2 linked regions of the Brasilonema sennae CENA114 genome follow. The protein of the gene in region 2 interacts with the protein of the main gene of each other region in a pairwise test. Links are inferred from orthologs where the notes say so. Each region holds a gene or a part of one and is shown on either strand. Other genes may lie near its edges.

Region 1 (3,958 bases), 4.3 Mb from region 2 along the record:
TTTTATGGAGCAGAAGAAGAGGTAGCGCGACTGTTAAAACCTCTGGAACGCCAAGGCTGGATAATTGAATACAATGTTCCGCTTAAGCGCTGGGGTGATGCGGATGTATTTTTGTGTTCCCCTAAAAGCAATTATTTTGTAATAGATGTCAAAAGTAACAAAGGCAGAATATTTTTTGATGGTGCTATGCTGAAGCGACGCTACGGCAAGCAGGTTCATGATTTTTACGGGAAAAACTTGTTACAAGCAGTTAAGGGTCAGGCAAGTGCTTTAAAAGATATGAAGCGCGTGAGTTTTGTGCAACCAATCATTTGTTTTACACAGGCAAATCTAGAGAAAATCAAGCAGAACAAGCAAATTAATGGTGTATATGTAGTTAATGCAGTAAATTTATTAAGTTTATTGACGTCAGCACCAAAGAAATTGACAAAATATAGCTAGTTTAACAACTGGTTGAATGGTTCCAACCATACAAGGACTTACCCTTTATCAAGTTGAGAATCTCGCTGCAAGTTTCTTCTGGTGTCTTGCCTTTGGTGTATAGCGTGAACTTCGCAAGCTCATAGTTTGAGGCGTGTCTGATGAAGTGTTCGTTGATGTTTGGTTTATCATCTGGCACATACTTATTGCGCTCATTAAGGATCTGCACCGACTCATATTCGTTGGGTGATCGAAGTAAAAGAACAACATTAGGATACGGTGCTAGAGCTTGCTGAACTCGTTGGAATAAAACAGCGTCCTCATACACGGAATGACCAGCCCCAAAATCAATGATGCATTGGTTATGTTCGGATAGCAGCCTTTCAACAGCATAGGCTTCAAATGGCTTCCAATACTGGTAGACTCCCCAGAACCCCTCAGTTTCTCGTTTATGCTTTGCTAGTTCCTCGTCATAGCCGATCGCTTTGTAGTAGTCCCACCGTCGCTCATCCATCGAGTATTGTGGAAGACTGAGCCTGTGAGCTAGAAGCGCCCCAATCGTAGTTTTGCCAGTACCAATCGGACCAATGAGAATGATGTCTGATTTCATGTTCTTCTATTGTCAGCCACAGAACCGCTGCCAACACCATCGCTTTAATATGCGCGGATCGCAGTGCCGTCACGGTAACTCTAGAGTATGCCACAATAGCGAAACAGAAGCGACTATTAAATTCAGTTAGGAGTTCTCGTTGTGGAGTCCCGATATAACCCAGCAGCAATTGAGGAAAAATGGCAAAAAACATGGACTGAACAAGGCTTAGATAAAACTATTACAGATAGCAATAAGCCAAAATACTACGCGTTGTCCATGTTCCCTTATCCTTCGGGCAGCCTGCACATGGGTCACGTCCGTAATTATACGATTACTGATGTAATTGCTCGCCTCAAACGGATGCAAGGTTATCGGGTACTACATCCTATGGGTTGGGATGCTTTTGGCTTACCAGCAGAAAACGCCGCGATTGATAGAGGAATACCGCCGGCGAAGTGGACGTATGAAAATATGGCTCAGATGCAGCAACAATTAAAGCGTCTTGGCTTGTCCATTGATTGGGATTGCGAACTTGCCACGTGTTCGCCTGATTATTATAAGTGGACGCAATGGATTTTCTTGCAATTTTTAAAAGCGGGGTTGGCTTACCAAAAAGAAGCTGCTGTAAACTGGGACCCAATTGACCAAACTGTCGTGGCAAATGAGCAAGTTGACGGCGAAGGACGTTCCTGGCGTAGTGGTGCCAAAGTTGAACGCAAACTCTTGCGGCAGTGGTTTTTAAAAATTACTGACTACGCTGAAGAATTGTTGAATGACCTCAACAAATTACCAGGTTGGCCAGAACGCGTCAAGTTGATGCAGGCAAACTGGATTGGTAAATCCACAGGGGCTTACTTGGAATTTCCCATTGTTGGGATGGAAGAAAAAATCGGCGTGTATACCACACGTCCAGATACAGTTTTTGGCGTTAGCTACGTTGTGTTAGCGCCAGAACATCCTTTGACAAAGCGCGTCGCTACACAAGAACGAGAAGCAGAAGTAGAAGCTTTTATTCAAGAGGTTTCCAATCAAAGCGAGTTGGAACGCACCGCTGAAGATAAACCCAAGCGCGGAATTCCCACTGGGGGTAAAGCAATAAACCCGTTTACTGGAGAAGAAATTCCTATCTGGATTGCTGATTACGTGTTGTACGAGTACGGTACGGGCGCAGTGATGGGCGTTCCCGCACACGACGCACGAGATTTTAAGTTTGCCAAGGAACAGAATCTGCCTATTAAAGTGGTGATTGTACCACAGGCAGAAGCAGATAAGGATTCTACTCCACAAGCGGCATATACAGAACCAGGAATTGTGGTTAATTCCGGTCAATTTGATGGCATGGCTTCCACAGATGCTAAGAGTGCGATCGTGGAATACGCTGAAAAACAAAGTTTTGGCAAAGCACGCGTACAGTATCGCTTGCGGGATTGGTTGATTTCACGGCAAAGATACTGGGGCGCACCCATCCCAGTGATTCACTGTCCGAACTGTGGCACAGTACCAGTTCCTGAAGAAGATTTGCCAGTGCAGTTGCCAGAAAATGTTGAATTTTCTGGACGCGGACCTTCACCCTTGGCTAAATTGGAAAATTGGGTGAATGTGCCTTGCCCAACTTGTGGTACTCCGGCAAAGCGGGAAACTGACACGATGGATACCTTTATTGATTCCTCGTGGTACTTCTTGCGCTTTACCGATGCTAAAAATGAGCAACAGGTTTTTGATTCCGCGAAGACAAATGACTGGATGCCAGTGGATCAATATGTAGGTGGTATTGAACACGCGATTTTGCACTTGTTGTATTCGCGGTTCTTTACAAAAGTATTGCGAGACAGAGGTTTGTTGAATTTTGATGAACCTTTCCAACGCCTGTTGACTCAAGGCATGGTGCAGGGTTTAACTTATTTAAATCCTAACAAGTCTGGAAAAGATAAATGGATTCCTTCCTATCTTGTTAGTAATCCAAATGACCCTCGCGATCCGCAAACAGGTGAATTATTGCAACGCCTTTACGCCACCATGTCTAAGTCTAAGGGCAACGGTGTCGCACCAGAAGAAGTTATCAGCAAATATGGTGTGGACACTGCCCGGATGTTCATCTTGTTCAAAGCGCCCCCAGAAAAAGACTTGGAATGGGATGAAGCTGATGTGGAAGGACAATTCCGCTTCTTGAACAGGGTTTGGCGATTGGTTACTGATTTTACCCCCCAGTCTAGAAAAGTTAGCAATCGGCAAACTCAATTGAGTAAAGCAGAAAAAGACTTGCGGCGGGCAATTCACATTGCTATCAAAGAAGCTACGGAAGATATGGAAGGTGAATATCAATTCAATACGGCGGTATCAGAATTGATGAAATTGAGTAACGCTTTGGCTGACGCTAGCTGCAAAGAGTCACCGATTTATGCAGAAGGTATTGAGACTTTGGTGGTGTTGCTGGCACCTTTTGCACCTCACATTTCTGAAGAATTGTGGCAGCAATTGGGTCATAACGAATCAGTCCACAAACAAGCTTGGATCAAGTATGATGAATCTGCCTTAGTTGCTGATGAAATAACTTTGGTGATTCAAGTTAACGGCAAAAAGCGTGCAGATCTTCAAGTTCCGGCACAAGCAGATAAAGCAGAGTTGGAAAAGTATGCTCGTGAGTCAGAAATTGTCCAGCGTTTTCTTGAGGGTAAGGAAATTAAAAAGGTGATTGTGGTGCCAGGAAAGTTAGTAAATTTTGTCCTTGGTTAAAGGGTTTTTCTCATTGACGAAATGAAGAAAAGGAAGAAGGTAATATCTTTGTTGCCTTCTTTTTTATTTGTGCTTTTTTAGGCGATCGCATAGTTCATATCGTGATTCAGCAACGTCTGAAATCTGATAAAGTTGATGTCAATAATTTGGTTCTATCGACCAAATGCACCAACACCGTAGTAACAAGGATTATCACTGCAACTAGCCATATTA
Region 2 (4,406 bases):
CCTAAAGCAACTCTCAAGTCTATACTAACCTGTGCTAGATGAGAAAGTATGGTGCTTGTTGGCAAAACTTTTTAGGCTCTTGATTGCTGGAGAACACTGTTGTTAGTGATTTTTTCCATCATTCTGTTGTGTTTTACTAAGTATTTCACACTCAGCGTTATCTTACGCTACAATTTCATCTAAAGTACTAATAAGAAACTTTATTATTAAATAATGAAGTGAGTTAGTAGAGGTATTTATGATTAAAACCAAGGTTGACTTAGGTATCGTACAAGAAACACTACTCATCCCACTTTGGGGAAGGGCGTCTGAACTACAGCAAACCGAGCCGATCATCTGTGATCCCAAATCGGCTGAGATTCTTGAGGCAATTGATTACGATTTTGATAAATTTGCTCCTGCTAAAAACTCTCAGATAGGTGTTTGTCTGCGAGGGATGATTCTTGACAATTGGGTACGCACCTACCTCAAGCAGTATCCGCAAGGTTCGGTTGTCGAGATTGGTGCTGGACTGAATACGCGCTTTGAACGAGTGGATAACGGTGAAGTACGGTGGTTTGATTTAGATTTACCAGACTCAATGTTACTACGGAAGCAATTTTTTGAGGAAACCGAACGCCGTAAATTTATCACTGCTTCTGCTTTAGAGACAGACTGGATAGAAAGTGTAAAAGCAGTTAGTACAGAACCTTGCTTGTTTGTAGCAGAAGGAGTCTTGATGTATTTTAACGAACAGCAAGTCAAGCAGTTGTTTACTAATCTTTTAGAGCATTTTCCTGGTTCTTGCTTTGCCTTTGATTGTGTGTCGCAGTTTTGGATAAAAAATCAAAAAAGACATGGTGCGCTTAAGTACACTTCGGCAAAGATGTTTTGGGGTATCTCAGATATTCGCCAGATTCAAGATTGGGATTCCCGATATCAAGTGATGGAAGCTTGTGGGTTTGCAGATCTACCAGCTAAATATTTGCAGCGTTTTCCCTTAATATTTCGCTTGCTGTTTTCGTATATTCCTCTGCTACGAAATTCCTATCGCTTAGCTTTAATGAAATTAGGTTGAATTCAAAATATTTCAAGTTTACACAAGGGCAAAGATATAGCAGTTCTGACAGAACGTGCTTCTACTAAGAAGTAGAGGACAAGACTTGTGAAATTTAATTAAGCTATAAGCTGTAGCTTTCAGCTGTTTGGGTGTTAGGATTAATAGCCAACCTACTCCATCCCTCAAAAGGCAGAATGCTGAAAGCTGCAAGCTAGTAGCGATTAAATGACGGAGATGGATGTAGTGCAAGCGATAAACACAGAAGCCAAACAGCGCGTTCAAGAACTGCGACAATTACTACAAAAGGCGAGCTTAGCCTACTACGTCCTTGATTCTCCCATTATGGAGGACGCAGTTTATGACCAGTTATATCGAGAATTGCAACAACTGGAAAATCAGTATCCAGAATTGGTTGCACCTGATAGCCCCACTCAACGGGTAGGAGAGAAACCAGCAACTCAATTTCTCTCAGTTCGCCACAATGTTCCACTCTATAGTTTAGAAAATGCGTTTAACATTGACGAGTTAAAGGCATGGGAAGGGCGCTGGCGGCGACAAGCACCTAACGTAGGAGAGGTGGAGTATGTCTGCGAACTGAAAATTGATGGTTCTGCCTTAGCGTTGACATATGAAAATGGTATTCTCACCAGAGGTGCAACTAGGGGTGACGGAGTTATGGGTGAAGACATCACCCAAAATGTGCGGACTATTCGCTCAATTCCCTTGCGCTTGAATGTAGAGACATTACGTGAAAACTCTCTTCCAGAGAGGATAGAGGTGCGAGGTGAAGCGTTTTTACCTTTGGAAGTGTTTAAACAAATCAATGAGGAAAGGCAAAAAGTCGGTGAAGCAGTCTTTGCTAATCCTCGAAACGCTGCTGCTGGAACCCTCAGACAATTAGACTCCCGAACTGTAGCCCGACGACGGTTAGATTTCTTTGCCTACACGCTACATATTCCTGGTAGAGATGATGCTAGTATCGCTAATACTCAGTGGGAAGCTCTGGAATTGTTACAAAAGTTGGGGTTTCGCGTCAACCCTAACCATAAGCTTTGTCCTTCTCTGGAAGATGTTGCACAGTATTATGGATACTGGGACACCGAAAGGCTGAATTTGCCTTACATGACAGATGGGGTGGTGGTAAAGCTGAATTCTTTTAAGCTGCAGGAACAACTGGGGTTTACGCAAAAGTTTCCCCGTTGGGCGATCGCCCTAAAATATGCAGCAGAAGAAGCACCCACCCGTGTAGAAAATATTGCTGTCAACGTGGGAAGAACGGGGGCGCTGACTCCTCTTGCTCAAATGCACCCTGTGCAACTCGCAGGGACAACGGTTTCTCGTGCTACCCTACATAATGCTGACCGTATTGCTCAATTAGATATCCGGATTGGTGATACAGTTATTGTCCGTAAAGCTGGGGAAATTATTCCAGAAGTCGTGCGGGTTCTTAAAGAACTCCGTCCTGAGAATGCTCAAAGCTTTGTTATGCCTTCCCATTGTCCGGTTTGCTCAAGTGCAGTGGTTCGGGAGATGGGAGAAGCGGTGACTCGCTGCGTTAATATTTCTTGTCCAGCTATCCTGAAGGGGGCGATCGAACATTGGGTGAGTCGCGATGCTTTGGATATCAAGGGTATGGGCGAAAAACTGGTGCATCAACTTGTGGATAAAGGAGTGGTGCATTCTGTTGCCGATGTGTACAACTTGACAGAAGAAAAGTTATGTGCATTGGAGCGGATGGGGAAAAAGTTGGCACAGAAGTTGGTGGAGGCGATCGCCCAATCAAAAAACCAACCTTGGTCACGCGTGTTGTATGGTTTGGGTATTCGTCACGTTGGTAGCGTGAATGCTCAATTGTTGACACAGAAGTTTCCCACGGTGGAACAGTTGGCGCAAGCTTCACAAGCAGATATTGAAACTGTTCACGGTATCGGTGAGGAAATTGCTCAGTCTGTACACCAGTGGTTCCACATCAGTGCAAATCAAAGTTTGATTTCTCGGTTGAAAGATGCTGGGTTGCAATTTGCTGGTGCTGTGGAGGAAACTGCGGTGAGTCAGAGTCATCAAAAGTTTGCTGGGAAAACTTTTGTGATTACTGGTACGCTTCCTACTTTGAAGCGGGATGAGGCGAAGGAGTTGATTCAGAAGGCTGGTGGAAAGGTGACGGATTCTGTGAGTAAGAAAACAGATTTTTTGGTTGTGGGTGAAGAGGCGGGTTCTAAGTTGGTAAAGGCGCAAGAGTTGGGTGTTCGTCAGTTGAGTGAAGGGGAGTTGTTGGAGTTGTTGGAGGATTAACGAACCGCAGAGGCGCAGAGAACGCAGAGGAGGAGAGTAAACATTCATTGACGCAAATTATAGCCGTCAGCGATGACACTCTGGCGGGCAAGCCACTCGTCATGCAATAAGGCGTAGATATACTCGTCTTGCCATTCGCCTTTGATGAATTGGCTTTGCCGTAAATGCCCTTCACGCCTCATGCCAAGACGTTCCATAAGCCGAAAGGATGCTGTATTACGTGTGTCGCAGATCGAGGTGATTCGGTGTAACTTGCGGTGTGCAAAGCCATAGGTGAGTAATACTTGTGCCGCCTCTGTTGCATAACCATGTCCCTGATAACTCGGGTGAAGTGACCACCCGATTTCGCCCTTACTTTGCGCTTTTGGCAATAGGTTCATGCTAACCTCGCCAATCATTTTGGCGTCGCCTATATGCTGAATGGCAAACGCGATATAACCGCCCTCATCGCCAATTTCCACTACTGCTTGTCGGGTAAGAAAGCCCATTCCTCGCTCTTCGGTAAGTGGTTCTATAGGCGTATATCGTAAAACCTCAGGGTGAGTTTGATATGTCAGAAAATCAAGCAAATCTGTCTGTGCCATACGGCGTATAATTAACCGTTTTGTTACCACTGGTTCCATACTTTTCTTCACCTATTTCCGCAAGGAGGCTCGCGCCAAATCAAAGATTATGGCGTCGAGACGGCAGGCGCTACAAGTCGGGAAACCCGCCCAACGCGCTACCTCAGGAATTGTGGGTTAAAAACGCAACATCCCCCGACTAATAGCAACCGTAGGTAGTTTACTTACAGCATCATCAGCGACCAATTCAAGCTAAGACATGATCAAAGAAGTCGTTGGATGAATAGTGGTTTAATAGCGTTCGCGCAGGGTGTCCCCTTGCGACTCAGCGTGCCGTAGGCATAGCCCCCGGATTCATCCGTGGAGAAGAAAAGCATTTTCGCGCACCTGTTACCTCCGGATTCATCCGTGGGGATATTCTGAATTCTGACTCCTTCTCACACAGCTTGTTGTATTAATCGCCGATAATTCCACCCCACGTGAGTGGACCAACAACCCCTACCGTATTAGAG

The links. Proteins that work in one complex are often made in the same cells at the same time.
Region 1: the proteins of ligA (region 2) and leuS interact in binary tests that used the Escherichia coli proteins (3 or more experiments, as listed by UniProt). The link is inferred for Brasilonema sennae CENA114 from one-to-one orthologs.

The regions. Positions count from the first base shown.
Region 1 is NZ_CP030118.1:5,014,159-5,018,116, reverse strand. What follows is about bases 811-3,958. They hold leuS (leucine--tRNA ligase), read left to right. Parts: upstream 811-1,171; coding sequence 1,172-3,745; downstream 3,746-3,958. Other genes in these bases: DP114_RS21015 (hypothetical protein), read right to left, coding at 3,898-3,958; DP114_RS21025 (shikimate kinase), read right to left, coding at 811-1,030. Also shown: DP114_RS21030 (nuclease-related domain-containing protein), read left to right, coding at 1-441; more of DP114_RS21025, read right to left, coding at 443-810.
Region 2 is NZ_CP030118.1:753,753-758,158, reverse strand. Bases 883-3,802 are described here. They hold ligA (NAD-dependent DNA ligase LigA), read left to right. Parts: upstream 883-1,273; coding sequence 1,274-3,331; downstream 3,332-3,802. Other genes in these bases: DP114_RS03145 (GNAT family N-acetyltransferase), read right to left, coding at 3,376-3,802; DP114_RS03155 (class I SAM-dependent methyltransferase), read left to right, coding at 883-1,057. Outside these bases: more of DP114_RS03155, read left to right, coding at 239-882; more of DP114_RS03145, read right to left, coding at 3,803-3,954; DP114_RS03140 (peptidoglycan-binding domain-containing protein), read right to left, coding at 4,349-4,406. UniProt on the Escherichia coli protein: DNA ligase that catalyzes the formation of phosphodiester linkages between 5'-phosphoryl and 3'-hydroxyl groups in double-stranded DNA using NAD as a coenzyme and as the energy source for the reaction.